One region of the Pseudomonas sp. EA_35y_Pfl2_R5 genome, then DNA from elsewhere that is predicted to be linked to it. Evidence: predicted binding sites of a transcription regulator. Region 1 holds the regulator's gene; the other holds the start of a gene.
The links. Region 1 encodes FliA, which starts transcription of late flagellar genes. Its sites were predicted from a motif close to CTAAAGTTTNNNNNNNNNNNGCCGNTAA; they were not measured.

Region 1 (3,413 bases):
AGATCCTGATAGTCCTGAGCCAGGAGAATATCGTTGAGGTGACCCGATATCTTGGCGCCGTCACGCTCGCTACGCGCGAGAAACAACTCCACACGCTTGGCCAACTCACGAAAGCCATCGGCGCTCATCTCGCGGCGCATAAAGCGCCCCCAGTCAGCGCTCAGACTCTGCGCCTCATCACTGAGGTCATTAACCAATGGTGCGCTCTGCTCAACCAGATCCATGGTGCGATTGGCCGCTTTCTCGGTCATCGTCACCACGTAATTCAGGCGTTCGGTGGCATCGGTAATTTGCGAGACCTCAGTGGCGTGTGGCACACGGGGATCTAGCTGGAAGTTGACGATGGCGTTGTGCAGCTCACGGGTCAGCTTGCCGACTTCGTGATACAAGCCGCGGTCACGCGCTTTGTTGAGCTCATGTATCAGCTGTACCGCTTCACCAAAGTTGCCTTGTTCCAGGCTATCTACCAGTTGGCGAGCGTTGTGTTTCAGGGACGACTCAAGATCACCCTGAGCGGAATCTTTATGTTCCATAGCAACCTCATGGCAGACATCAGCCGTTGACGCGTTCGAAGATTTTTTCAATCTTCTCTTTCAGTACCTGGGCAGTGAACGGCTTGACTACATAACCGTTAACACCAGCCTGGGCTGCTTCGATGATCTGATCGCGCTTGGCCTCAGCGGTTACCATCAACACCGGCAGAGTTTTCAGGCGCTCATCCGCACGCACTGCACGCAGCAGGTCGATACCCGTCATACCGGGCATGTTCCAGTCCGTCACCAGAAAATCGAAACTGCCGCTCTGCAGCATGGGCAGCGCGGTCACGCCATCATCGGCTTCCGCTGTGTTGGTGAACCCCAAGTCACGCAGGAGGTTCTTGATGATCCGTCGCATCGTTGAAAAGTCATCAACGATGAGGATTTTCATGTTCTTGTCCAAGTCGACCTCCGTACAGTCCCAAACGCACCCAGCACCCTGTGTACGCTTTTAATCGTGAAACCGGCCTAGCGTTAGCGAGTAAACTCAATGTGCGCGCCACTCGCCCAAACGAGCGCGTAAACGAGCGGCACACTGACTGTGTAGTTGGCTTACACGTGATTCGCTAACCCCCAACACCTCACCGATCTCTTTAAGATTCAATTCTTCATCGTAATATAGCGCTAACACTAGGCGCTCGCGCTCCGGCAGGTTGGCAATGGCATCTGCCAAGGCCGCCTGAAAGCGTTCATCTTCCAGATCACGAGAAGGTTCGAGATGGTTGCTGCCAGCGTCTTCACCCAGCCCACCGTGCTCGCCGTCCTGCAAAAGGTCGTCAAAGCTGAACAGGCGGCTGCCTAAAGTGTCGCCAAGAATGCCGTAGTAATCCTCGAGACTCAATTGGAGTTCGGCCGCAACCTCTTGATCTTTAGCGTCTCTGCCGGTTCTGGCCTCAATTTTTCTAATCGCGTCGCTGACCATGCGGCTATTGCGATGCACTGAGCGTGGGGCCCAGTCCCCTTTACGCACTTCATCAAGCATGGAGCCGCGAATGCGAATACCGGCGAAGGTCTCAAAGCTGGCACCTTTACTGGAGTCGTATTTTTTTGACGCTTCGAGCAAGCCGATCATCCCAGCCTGGATCAAGTCGTCGACCTGCACATTAGCCGGCAAGCGCGCCAACAGGTGGTAGGCGATGCGTTTGACCAAGGGCGCGTAGCGCTCGATCAATTGATGTTGGGAATCCTGCGCCTGCGCCTTGCTATACATACGAAGTCCAGAAGCTGCTGTCATATGGCCGTGTCTGCGATCGGTTGCTGCACCAGACGCTCAACGAAAAACTCCAAATGACCACGCGGATTGGCCGGTAATGGCCAGGCATCGACTTTTTGGGCTATCGCCTTGAACGCCAGCGCGCACTTCGAACGCGGGAAGGCTTCATAAACCGCACGCTGTTTCTGCACGGCCTTGCGCACTGACTCGTCATAAGGAACTGCACCTACGTACTGCAGGGCAACGTCGAGAAAGCGGTCAGTGACTTTAGTCAGCTTAGCAAAGAGGTTACGACCTTCCTGCGGGCTGTGAGCCATGTTGGCCAATACGCGGAAACGATTCATGCCGTGATCGCGGTTAAGCAGTTTGATCAGCGCATAGGCGTCAGTAATCGACGTTGGCTCATCACACACCACCACCAGCACTTCCTGAGCCGCGCGCACGAAGCTGACCACGCCATCACCGATACCGGCGGCGGTGTCGATAATCAGCACATCGAGGTTGTCACTGATATCGCTGAACGCCTGGATCAGCCCAGCATGCTGCATGGGCGACAGCTGCACCATGCTCTGAATGCCAGACGCAGCCGGCACGATGCGAACGCCACCGGGGCCCTGCAACAGCACATCGCGCAGTTCACATTCACCACTGATGACGTCTTCCAGGGTGCGCTTGGCGCTCAGACCAAGCAGCACATCGACGTTGGCCAAGCCCAGGTCGGCGTCCATCAGCATCACCCGGCGACCAAGATCAGCCAGGGCCAACGCCAGGTTCACCGACACATTGGTCTTACCGACGCCACCTTTGCCGCCGGTCACCGCAATCACCTGTACGGGATGCATACCCATATTTCTACACACCTTGTCTAACTTCGACTGGAGCCACTTGGTCGGCTAAGCGCGGTTCAATTCCAACAGCATGGCACTTAACTCACGCGTCGTGCAGGTTGCTGGTAAAGGCCGGCAAACATCTCCGCCATCGTATCCTCGCTTGGATCTTGATTGGCCTGCAGCCCCACGGCCCGACTAACCAATTGATGACTGCGCGGAACCTGCAAATCATCGGGAATGCGTGGCCCATCAGTAAGATAGGCTACCGGTAGACGCTGGCTAATAGCCAGTCCTAAAACCTCACCCAGACTCGTCGCTTCATCCGCCTTGGTCAGGATGCAGCCAGACAAACCGCAGCGCTTATAACTATGGTAGGCGGCTTTCAGGACTTGACTCTGGCTGGTGGCCGCCATTACCAGATAATTTTTAGCGTTGACACCACGGCTGGCCAGCGTTTCCAGTTGCATGCGCAGGGCCGGATCATTAGCGGGTAAGCCTGCAGTATCGATCAATACCACACGCTTACGTGCCAATGGGGCCAAAGCCTGGGTCAATGACTGACCGGGGTCAACCAAGGTCACTGGGACATTGAGAATGCGCCCCAGCGTCTTGAGTTGCTCCTGAGCACCAATGCGGTAGCTGTCCAGGCTGACCAGGGCAATATGCTGCGCGCCGTACTTGAGCACGTAGCGCGCGGCCAGCTTGGCCAGGGTGGTGGTCTTGCCCATGCCGGCCGGCCCCACCAAAGCGATCACACCGCCCTCATCCATCGGTTCCTGCTTCGGCGTTTTGATTGCATGAGCCAGGTGCGCGAGCAACATGCGCCAGGCCTGA
Region 2 (3,413 bases), on a different contig from region 1:
TCAGGCGACCCAAGGCGCTGTTCAGCAGCCCTTCCGCCCCGCCCAGTTGCGCCATGCTCTGCGCATTGCCAGGCTGCGCCGCAGCGGCCTTGAGCCCGGTGACGGCGTTGTTACGCGCGGCAATCACCGCCTCCAGGGTCTCGCGCTCATGGGCCATATAGCCCTTGGCGGTTTCCACCAGATTGGGGATCAGGTCATAACGGCGCTTGAGCTGCACCTCGATCTGCGCAAAGGCGTTCTGAAAGCGGTTACGCAACGTCACCAGCTGGTTGTAGATGCTAATCACGTAAAAGATCAACGCGACGACAACCGCCAGGAAAATCAGCGTGGAGATGGACATGGGGAAATCCTTATCGCATGCGGGAGAGAAGCAGATGGTAGCGGAAAAGCGTGCGGCAAGAATTACCCCGCCGTCACAAGCCTTGTAACAGCGTCAGAATGGCCTGCGGACGCTGGTTGGCCTGCGCCAGCATGGCCGTTGCGGCCTGCTGCAGAATTTGTCTGCGCACCAACTCCGAAACCTCAGCGGCGTAGTCGGTATCTCTGATACGGCTTCGTGCTGCACTGAGGTTCTCAGCGCTATTCTCCAGGCTGGCGATGGTGTATTCGAGACGATTCTGTATTGCCCCCAGCTCAGCGCGAGCACCATCGATCAGGCTCAGCGCTCCGTCGATCACACCTATTGCCAGCTGTGCGTCGATATCGCTGAGCAAGTCGATATCATTCACGCTCTCCAGAAGGCTGAAGTTTCGCGCCGTACTACCATCGACAGTGATGCCGTCCACCTCGGTACTGAACGCGTTATTGCTGCTCATGCGCACCACGCCAATGGCCCTGGCGGATGAATCATCATCAAGCGTCGCCACAGCACTCGTCAGCTCATCCTCACCGCTGTAATCGAACGCCTGGATCACTGCGGTGCCATTTTCCTCCGACAGAAAATCCTCAAGAACAATGTCGTCGCCCGCCTCACTGACCAACCACAACTTGCCATCTTCAATGCGCGCACTGATGCCTGTTGTGCCTTTTTCAGCATTGATGGCTTCGGCCAGTAGACCCAGATCGCCGTTTTCCAGCTTGCCGCGAATACTTACAGCCTCGGTGTTAGAACCGTAGAGTTCAAAGCTGTAGGTGTCGTCCTCACTGAAACTCAACTGCACAAGCGTGCGGGCGTCCGCTGTAACGCCGGTGGTTTCGGAGCGTTTGTTGATGCTGCTGGCGACCGACTTGGCCGAACCCTCGACCGCAAAGCGGGTTGTGGCACGACCATAAACAGTCAATTCGCCACTCACGTCGTTATCAGGAATCGCGCCGTTTTGCGCCAGCAGCCCACCCAACTGATCAGCCGCCAGCACGCCGGTGGTGCCATTGACCAGATCGCGCGAGTTAACCCCAATACGCTTGACTCCAAAATTGCCGAGGCTGACAGCAATCGTTTCAAACGCATTGGCCCCGACCTGTAATGCGCTTGAGCCATAGCTGCCATCCAGCAACTTGCGCCCGGCAAAGCTCGTAGTTTCGGCAATCCGACCCAGCTCCTGCTGCAACTGCAAAACTTCCTGCTGCAGCGCACTGCGCTCATTAATCGAGTTGGAGCCGTTGGCGGCCTGCAGTGCCAAATCGCGCATGCGCTGCAGAATAAGAGTGGATTGTTGCAAAGCCCCCTCGGCGGTCTGGGCCAGGGAGATGCCATCATTAGCGTTGCGAACAGCGATCCGCATGCCGCTGATCTCGCTACTCATGCGATTGGCTATCTGCATACCAGCAGCATCATCCTTGGCACTGTTGATGCGATACCCAGTGGAGAGGCGCTGCATCGACGTTTCCAACGCACGCGCAGTCTCATTCAGGCTGCGCTGAATGCTGAGCGATGAAACGTTGGTGTTAAGCGTCAGCGCCATTTATGGACCCTTTGGCGAATGCAACTCCCTTACCGCCCCCTACTGGGATTGACGGCCATCTCAACTTAGCGGCGGCGCTGGCGCTTTCTTGAGAGGAGCAACCAAAGTTTTTGTCCGCTTATCGATAATCCTTCATCAACAACTCGAATAGCGGCACAAACTATTTGGCAAAATAGACCGACCGGTCTATATATTTAGCCCATGAAAAAGATCTCGACCCGCGACAAACTGATTCACGCCATGGCCGATGCCTTGCAACGCAAAGGGCTGCATGGCGTTGGCCTGAGTGAGCTGCTGGAAATTGCCGGCGCGCCCAAGGGCAGCCTCTATCACCACTTCCCTGGCGGTAAGAGCGAGCTAGCGGTGGCAGCTATCGACCATATCAGCCGGCATATCGACAGCCTGTTTACCCAGCTTTTTGCCCAGCAGTCGGACCCGCTCAAGGCGCTGCACAACTGGTTACAAGGCGCTCTGCAACAGCTGGAGAACAGCAAGTTCGAACGTGGCTGCCCGCTAGCCACCGTCGCCTTGGAAAGTGGCCCGGAAGATCTGGAAATTCGCGCCGCCCTGCAGCGCAGTTTTACTGCCGTGCGCCAGGCGCTAAGCGCACAACTGCATGCCTACGGTTACCCCAGCGAGCAGGCGGATAACCTCGCCGCACTGTTTGTCGCGCTGTATGAAGGCGGGCTGCTGCAAGCCCGCGTGGCCGGCAGCAGCGAGCCGCTCAAGCGCGCAGCCACTGCCCTGTTCAACCTGACCCGCGAACAGTTTCCGGGAGGAGTCCGCCCATGAACACCCCAGCCATCCTTAGCGAAAACGTGCAGCTGCCGGCACTCGACGGTTATCCGCTCACCGCCACGCTGTACCACGCGCCGGAGCCGATCGCGCAGCTAGTGATTGCCGGCGCCACCGGCGTGCCGCAGGGCTTCTATCGACGTTTTGCCGAATACGCCGCGCAACGCGGCTACAGCACCCTGACCCTGGACTACCGCGGTATCGGCCAATCGAAACCCGCCAGCCTGCGCGGCTTTGCCATGGACTATCTGGACTGGGCACACCTCGACCTGGCGGCTGCCGTCGACCAGCACCGTCACCCGCAGCGGCCGCTGTATATGGTCGGCCATTCCTTTGGCGGGCATGCCTTCGGTCTGCTGCCAAACCATGATCAGGTCCAGGGTTTTTACACATTCGGCACTGGTGCCGGCTGGCACGGCTGGATGCCCAAGGCCGAGCAACTGCGCGTGCTGACCATGTGGCGGTTGATCGGCCCACTGCTGACCCGCTACAAGGGCTACCTGGCATGGAGCAAGCTGGGCATGGGCGAGGACCTGCCACTGGGCGTGTACAAACAGTGGAAGCGCTGGTGCAGCTACCCGCGCTACTTCTTCGAAGACCCGCAAATGCCGGAATTGGCGGAGCGCTTTGCTCAGGTCAGCACGCCGATTATCGCCGCCAACGCCCTTGACGATCTGTGGGCCCCGCCTGCCTCGCGCGATGCCTTTATGGCCGCCT

Region 2: the regulator FliA is predicted to act here: its motif matches at 1,967-1,994, upstream of AACX99_RS15080 (flagellin N-terminal helical domain-containing protein).

The regions. Positions count from the first base shown of each region.
Region 1 covers NZ_CAXAOW010000005.1:180,794-184,206, forward strand. Annotated here, with positions in the region: gene AACX99_RS12145 (protein phosphatase CheZ) at 1-533, opposite strand, end outside; gene AACX99_RS12150 (chemotaxis response regulator CheY) at 553-927, opposite strand; gene fliA (RNA polymerase sigma factor FliA) at 1,024-1,770, opposite strand; gene fleN (flagellar synthesis regulator FleN) at 1,767-2,597, opposite strand; gene flhF (flagellar biosynthesis protein FlhF) at 2,675-3,413, opposite strand, start outside.
Region 2 covers NZ_CAXAOW010000008.1:138,078-141,490, forward strand. Annotated here, with positions in the region: gene AACX99_RS15075 (LemA family protein) at 1-340, opposite strand, end outside; gene AACX99_RS15080 (flagellin N-terminal helical domain-containing protein) at 414-1,901, opposite strand; gene AACX99_RS15085 (TetR/AcrR family transcriptional regulator) at 2,103-2,693, shown strand; gene AACX99_RS15090 (alpha/beta hydrolase family protein) at 2,690-3,413, shown strand, end outside.